2 regions of the Burkholderia sp. THE68 genome follow, and region 1 is predicted to be linked to the other one. Evidence: riboswitches for the same ligand, from Rfam matches in the RefSeq annotation. Region 1 holds a riboswitch; the other holds the start of a gene.
The links. Region 1 has a riboswitch for glycine ahead of gcvT (glycine cleavage system aminomethyltransferase GcvT). Riboswitches for the same ligand answer to the same signal wherever they lie in the genome.

Region 1 (3,406 bases):
AGCCGCCATCGTCATTGAGATGGGTTATTCGCCGATCGACTTGCCGTAGCCTTCGGCGTCGAGCAGCTTGTCGAGACCGGCGTCGCCGGCCGGCTTGATCTTGAAGAGCCAGCTTTCGTACGGCGCGCCGTTCACCTGGTCGGGCGTCGCGCTGAGCGAGTCGTTGGCGGCGACGATCTCGCCCGAGACCGGCGCGTAAATGTCGGATGCGGCCTTCACCGATTCGATCACGGCGATGGCATCGCCCGCCGCGACGGTCTTGCCCACCGCGGGCAGTTCGACGAACACGATGTCACCGAGCGCTTCCTGCGCGTGATCGGTGATGCCGATGGTCAGCGTGCCATCGGATTCGGTGCGGACCCATTCGTGCGATTCGGTGTATTTCAGATCGGCCGGGATGCTCATTGAATGCTCCTTGCGTGGTTCTTTCGTGAGGTTCTTGATCGGAGAAAACGAGCGCGACGGCGTCAGGAGAGGTCGACCAAAACCTTGCCGTTGCGCACGAACGGAAGTTTTACCACGCGCGCGGGCAGTTGCTTGTCGCGGATGACGACCTGCACCGTGTCCCCGGCGGCAACGGCCGTCGGCACGCGCGCGAACGCGATCGACTCCTGCATCGACGGCGAAAAGGTGCCGCTCGTGATTTCGCCGTCGCCGTGTTGCGTGACGACTTTCTGATGTGCGCGCAGCACGCCGCCCGCCTTGCCGTTTTCCTTGATCAGCACGAGCCCGACGAAGTTCGCCTTCGAACCGTGCGCCTCCAGCGCGCTGCGGCCGACGAAATCGCGCTCCGTTTTCAGATCGACGGTCCACGCAAGCCCGGCGTCGAGCGGTGAAACCTTCTCGTCCATGTCCTGGCCGTACAGATTCATGCCGGCTTCGAGACGCAGCGTGTCGCGCGCGCCGAGACCGGCCGGCTTCACGCCGGCGGCGGCAAGCGCGTTCCACAGCGCTTCGACATGCGTCGCCGGGGCGACGATCTCGAAACCGTCCTCGCCGGTGTAGCCGGTGCGCGCGAGCATCAGCTCGCCGTATTGCGTCGATGGAAACACGACGGCGTTGAACGGCTTGATGTCCTGAGTTTGAGCGCGCGTATCCGGCAGCACTTGCCAGGCCTTTTCGCGCGCATTCGGGCCTTGCACGGCGATGATCGCGAGATCGCGGCGCGGCGTGATGGAAAGATTGAATTCGCCTTCGGCGTTCAGCTGCCCGAACCAGGCGATGTCCTTCTCCGCCGTCCCCGCATTCACGACGACGCGAAAGCGCGTTTCGGAGAAGTAGTAGACGATCAGGTCGTCGATCACGCCGCCGTTGCCGTCGAGCAGACACGAATAGAGCGCCTTGCCGGGCGTCGTGAGTTTGTCGACGTTATTGGCGATCGCGTACCTGAAGAAATCGCGGACGGCTTCGCCCTCGAAATCGACGACGCGCATGTGCGACACGTCGAACATGCCGGCGTCGGTGCGTACGGCGCGATGCTCGTCGATCTGCGAACCGTAGTTGACGGGCATGTCCCAGCCGCCGAAATCGACCATGCGCGCATTGAGCGCGAGGTGTGCAGCGTGCAGGGGCGTGTGTTGAAGAGAAGTCATCGGGGCCTCGGTTCGCCAGACAAAAAAGGCCACGCAGCGCACATTTCGCTTTGCAGATGGACCTTTCGTGCTGCCGGAAGCAGCGCGCAAGGCTCATGCCGCTGAGCGATTGCGATGCGTGACCCCTCTGTCCTCGGTACCTGAGAGATTGCGCGAACCGTGCACGGTCGTGCCGCGGTTCATCGCGCGCCCCTTCGGTGGGCAGCCTGCTCATCGTTTTCGATGAAACCGCTGCCGCTCTCCAGAGTGCGAGGAACTTCGTTCCTCGACGCCGTCGGTCCTTTTGCCTGAGAGTTTGCGGGTGTGCCCCTTCGGCGGCGCGGTTCTCGATGCATACGAAAACCACGCGCTCTCCCGACGCGTGCGGCAGAATTTACGCGACCGAATTGGGGTTGTCAAACGGATTCGGGCGGGTCCGATGGACGGGGGGCCGCTGGTGGCGGCTGGCTCCTGACTGACCCGGGCTAAGCGGTCAAGATGTAGCCGTTTCCGTGCGCTCCAGATGCGCGTCGAGCAAGTCCGCCATGGGCAAGAAAAGTTGACATGTCGCAACAAAATCAGATGCGTCAGGCTGCTCGAACGCGATGGCCAGTCGATAATCGGCTTGCGTTCTTACTTTCTTCAATTCACGCAGCATGTACGCGAGTTCGCCGCCTTTCTTTCCGGCATCGACTAGCCGCCTCTCAAGCTGCACATGAACACCGGCCTTGTCTCGACACGACGGTAAATGGCGGTCCGCAATTTCCAGCGCCCGATGGTAAGCAGCGTAATACGCACGCGACGCGCCCGCTCTCCATTCACACTCACTCTTCCCTTCTGATAGTTTCTGCGCCAGGCTTAACAGGTCGCTCACGTCGATACTCACGCAAGGCTCTCCGCAAAGGTATTCGCTGGCCTGTATGAGGTGAGCGGACGGCACGAGAAGGTAATCAACTCAGGGTAAGCGTCGTCAAATTTCTCGACGAGGGCTTCTGCAATCGCGAAGCTCAATTCGGCACATCGGCGAGCAGGTGCTTGCGCATAGAGTTCATACCTCATGGTGTCGTCTTCAGGATACAGGATGGGCATGACTTGCCTGATTGCGCATCCTTTCGAGCGGACAGCCAAAACCGCCGACTCCAGCAACGCCACGCGTAGATCGGCGTCGACTCCGGCGGTTTGGAACAGGTCCACTGCGTTATCTATATCTCGCAGAAATTCGTCTTCTCCCAGAATCGAATCATGCTCATCGAGCGCGTGCCGGACGCCTCGTGAGTGCATGATCTGCGCGGCTGCTTCGAGATGCAGGGCTGCGCACAACACTCGAGCGGCATGGATGGCGAACCTCGGATTTCCAGAGGACACCGCTGCGAGCCGATCTGCATAAGATGCCGCCCGTCGGGCATCACCCATGTTCCCGAAGAGCGACGAAACATTGCCCAAGATCATAGTTTCGTGATTCGCCAACGCACAGGCCGCCTCCGCGCATCTGATGCATTCGTCTCGTTCGCCTTGCAGGAATGCGGTGAAAGCAAGAAGAAGCCAGCACATCTCTGGTCGTTCCGCGCGCTTCTCTAAAAGCGCGCGGGTGTCTCGCTCGATCCGCTTCACGAGCAAATCATTGTTCTGCGCTGTGACCACGAGCTCGATCAATTGATCTAGCCAATCCAGCGACGCGGGTTTCGGTAGATTCAATGACCTGTCTCCGAATAAAAGTCAGTTGATCCGGATACTAGCAGCGCCATCGAACTGGCGGATTAAGTTAATAAAAATAAGGAATAACCACTGCCAATGCGCACTAAATAAATGGATACGGCAAGCATTTGAGTAGCCGC
Region 2 (3,406 bases), on a different replicon from region 1:
CACGAGCGAGGAGAAGGATACCCAAATTGCGTGTGACCGCGGGCGTATCGGGCTGCTTTCTTTGGTTACTTTCTTTGCAGCAGCAAAGAAAGTGACTGCCGCCCCGCACAGGGGCATCACCAATAGACCGACACGAAAACGGGATCCGGCGACAAAAAGCAAGCGGGTAACAGGCGCTTCCCTAGCGCATTTTTTTAACTCGGAGAACTACACATGAACGATATCGTTCGCATCGACACCAATCAACGCATGAGCCGCGTCGTAAAAGCGGCGGGCCTCGTATTCATCGGCGGCCAGACATCGGCCGATCCCACGCCGGACGTGAAGCTGCAAACCGCTAAAGTGCTCGAAAAGATCGACGGCTTTCTCGACAAGGCCGGCATCGACAAGACGCGTCTCGTCTCCGCGCAAGTATGGCTCGCGGACATCGGCCGCGATTTCGCCGGCATGAACGAAGTATGGGACGCGTGGGTACCCGAAGGCTGCGCGCCCACACGCGCGACGGTGCAGGCGCAACTCGCGTCGCCGGATCTGCTCGTCGAAATCGCGGTCGTGGCGCTCGGCTGAGGCGAAACGCGCCTCTTGCACGGAGCGCCACGCGAGGGCTTATAGCAGCGCTTCGCTGCGCTCGATGCCGCCCGGCGCCGCTTCACGCACCGGCTGGCGAGGCAAGCGCTGCAACACCGCTTCCGCGACGAGTTCGGCCGTCGCCGCCGAAAGCGTCCAGCCAAGATGCCCGTGCCCCGTGTTGTAGAACACGCCGGGACGCTTGCCCTGCCCGACCTTCGGCAGCATGCTCGGCAACATCGGGCGCAGGCCGCTCCACGGAATCACGCGCGCCGTCGACACGTCGGGGAAATAACGCCGCGTCCATTCGACCAGCGGCGCGATGCGATCCGCGCGGATATCGCGGTTGAAACCGTTCAGCTCCGCCGTTCCCGCCACACGAAAACGGTCCGCGCCGAGCCGGCTCGTGACGATCTTCGCGCGGTCATCGAGCAGGCTGACCCACGGCGCATGATCGCGGCTGCGGGCGTCGTCGAGGCAGACGGTGATCGAATAGCCCTTGACCGGATAGACGTTGAGATGATCGCCCGCCATCGCGGCAAACGCCCGGCTGCCGACGCCCGCGCAGACCACGATGCCGTCGAAGCCGAGCGGCTGCGACTCGCCCGCATGTTCGACGGTCAGCGTGAGACGCCCCGCCTGCTCATCGATCGATGTCACCGATGTGTCGTAACGGAACTCGACGCCATGTCGCGCGCAGGCATCCGCGAGTCCGCGCGTGAACTTGTGGATGTCGCCCGTCGAATCCGATGGCGTGAAGAAGCCGCCATGAAACGCACCGCGCAGAGTCGGCTCGATCGATTCGATCTCTTGGGGCGTGACGGCGTACCGGTCGAGACCCGCGCCCTTCAGAATCTCGTTGACCTTCGCGGCGGCGTCGAACTCCTTGCGCGTCGCGTAGAAATGCAGGATGCCGCGCCGTTCGAGATCGAAGTCGATGTTCTCGTCCCGCGCGATGCGAAAGAGATGCTCGCGCGCCGCGATCGCGAGGCGCACGGTCTCAGCCGTATTGACGCGGTAGTTCGGTATATGCCGCAGAAACTCGCCCATCCAGCTGTACTTGTGCCAACTGGGGCGCGGGTTCATCAGAAGGGGCGCGTCGCGCGTGAACATCCATTTCAGCCCCTTCAGCACGGTGGCGCGGCTGTTCCACACTTCGGCGTTGCTCGCGGAAAGCTGGCCGCCGTTGGCGAACGACGTTTCCATCGCCGCGTAGCGATGGCGTTCGAGAACGGTGACGCGAAAACCGCGCTGCGCGAGGGCGTAAGCGGTCGTGACGCCGGTGATCCCGGCGCCGATGATGGCGATTCGTGACATGACATGGTCCAGATTTATTGAGCATCGCCGGCCTTGGCTACATACCGCAGCCGGCACCGATGCCCCATCTGTCCATGTACCTGAGAGTTTCGCCCGCGAGCAGTCGACGTTTGCGCCGATAGCCGGGGGCTCCCCTTCGGTGGGCGCGTGAAAGCGCCGCTCTCCAGATGTTCCGGCGCGCACGGTCCTTTTGCCTGAGAGTTTCCGGGGCGGTTGCTCCGTCGGCGTCGTCGCGGGGGACGAGCTCTTCCGTGGCGCGTTGTCGAACCCCTCGACAATACCGATACGAAACGCGCGTGGCAAGCCCCTTCGACGTTGACAGACCGCCGGGCTCGCCGTCAGACTGCCGTCGTCCGTTCTTTCACCGCACCAACGATGCCGACTTCCCAACTGTCCGTCTACTTCTTCGCCCAGGCCGCTGTCATTGTGTTCGCGAGCCAGTTGGTCGGCCGGCTCGCGCAACGCGTCGGCCAGCCGCAAGTGGTCGGCGAGATGATCGCGGGCGTGCTGCTCGGGCCCTCGCTCTTCGGGCTGCTGCTGCCGCACTGGCAACAGGCGCTCTTCCCCAAGGCGACGATGGGCATGCTCTACGTCGCCGCGCAGCTCGGCGTCGGGCTCTATATGTTTCTGGTCGGCACGGAATTTCGCGCGGATCACTTCCGCGCACGCGCGAGGAGCGCGATGAGCGTTTCGCTCGCCGGCATCCTCGCGCCGTTCGTGCTCGCGTTCGCGCTGACGCCGTGGCTGCTCACGATCACCGGCCTCTTCGCGGAAAAGGTGCGGCTCTACGAGGCGTCGCTGTTTTTAGGCGCGGCGATCGCGATCACCGCGTTTCCGATGCTCGCGCGCATCATTCACGAGCGCGGACTCGCCGGCACCTCGCTCGGCACGCTCGCGCTGACCGCAGGCGCCTTCGACGACGCCGCCGCATGGTGCATCCTCGCGATCGTGCTGGCGAGCTTCGGCGGCTCGTGGACGGGCGCGTATATGGCGATCGGCGGCGGCGCGGCCTTTGCGCTGTTCATGATCTTCGTCGGCGGCAAGCTGCTGCGCAGGCTCGCCGCCGGACTCGATCCCGACGCGCCGCTGCCCACGAGTGTGCTCGCCGCCGTGATGGTGCTGTTCTCGCTGTGCGCGTTCGCGATGGACTCGATCGGCATTCACGCGGTGTTCGGCGGCTTTCTGCTCGGCGTCGCGCTGCCGCGCGGCCCGCTGACCGAGAAGCTGCGCGACATGCTGCAGCCTTTCGTCGTCGTGTTCCTATTGCCGATGTTCTTCACCTACTCCGGTCTCAACACGCGGCTCGACATGCTCATGGACCCGGCCATCATGGTGGCCGCCGTCGCCATTCTGTTCGCATCGTTCGGCGGCAAGGGCATCGCGTGCTGGGCGGCCGCGCGCATGAACGGCGAACCGCCCGGCGACGCAATGGCGATCGGCGCGCTGATGAACGCGCGTGGGCTTATGGAGCTGATCATCATCAATATCGGGCTGGCGGCGGGCGTGATATTGCCCGGGCTGT

Region 2: it holds a riboswitch for glycine, as region 1 does, so the genes downstream of both, BTHE68_RS26510 (D-amino acid dehydrogenase) here and gcvT (glycine cleavage system aminomethyltransferase GcvT) in region 1, are expected to answer to the same signal.

Annotation. Positions count from the first base shown of each region.
Region 1 is NZ_AP022315.1:2,691,479-2,694,884, forward strand. It holds gene gcvH (glycine cleavage system protein GcvH) at 25-405, opposite strand; gene gcvT (glycine cleavage system aminomethyltransferase GcvT) at 468-1,592, opposite strand; glycine riboswitch at 1,710-1,847, opposite strand; glycine riboswitch at 1,858-1,959, opposite strand; gene BTHE68_RS12815 (hypothetical protein) at 2,065-2,457, opposite strand; gene BTHE68_RS12820 (hypothetical protein) at 2,454-3,266, opposite strand.
Region 2 is NZ_AP022318.1:114,362-117,767, forward strand. It holds gene BTHE68_RS26505 (RidA family protein) at 214-567, shown strand; gene BTHE68_RS26510 (D-amino acid dehydrogenase) at 607-1,884, opposite strand; glycine riboswitch at 1,950-2,054, opposite strand; glycine riboswitch at 2,065-2,138, opposite strand; gene BTHE68_RS26515 (cation:proton antiporter) at 2,260-3,406, shown strand, end outside.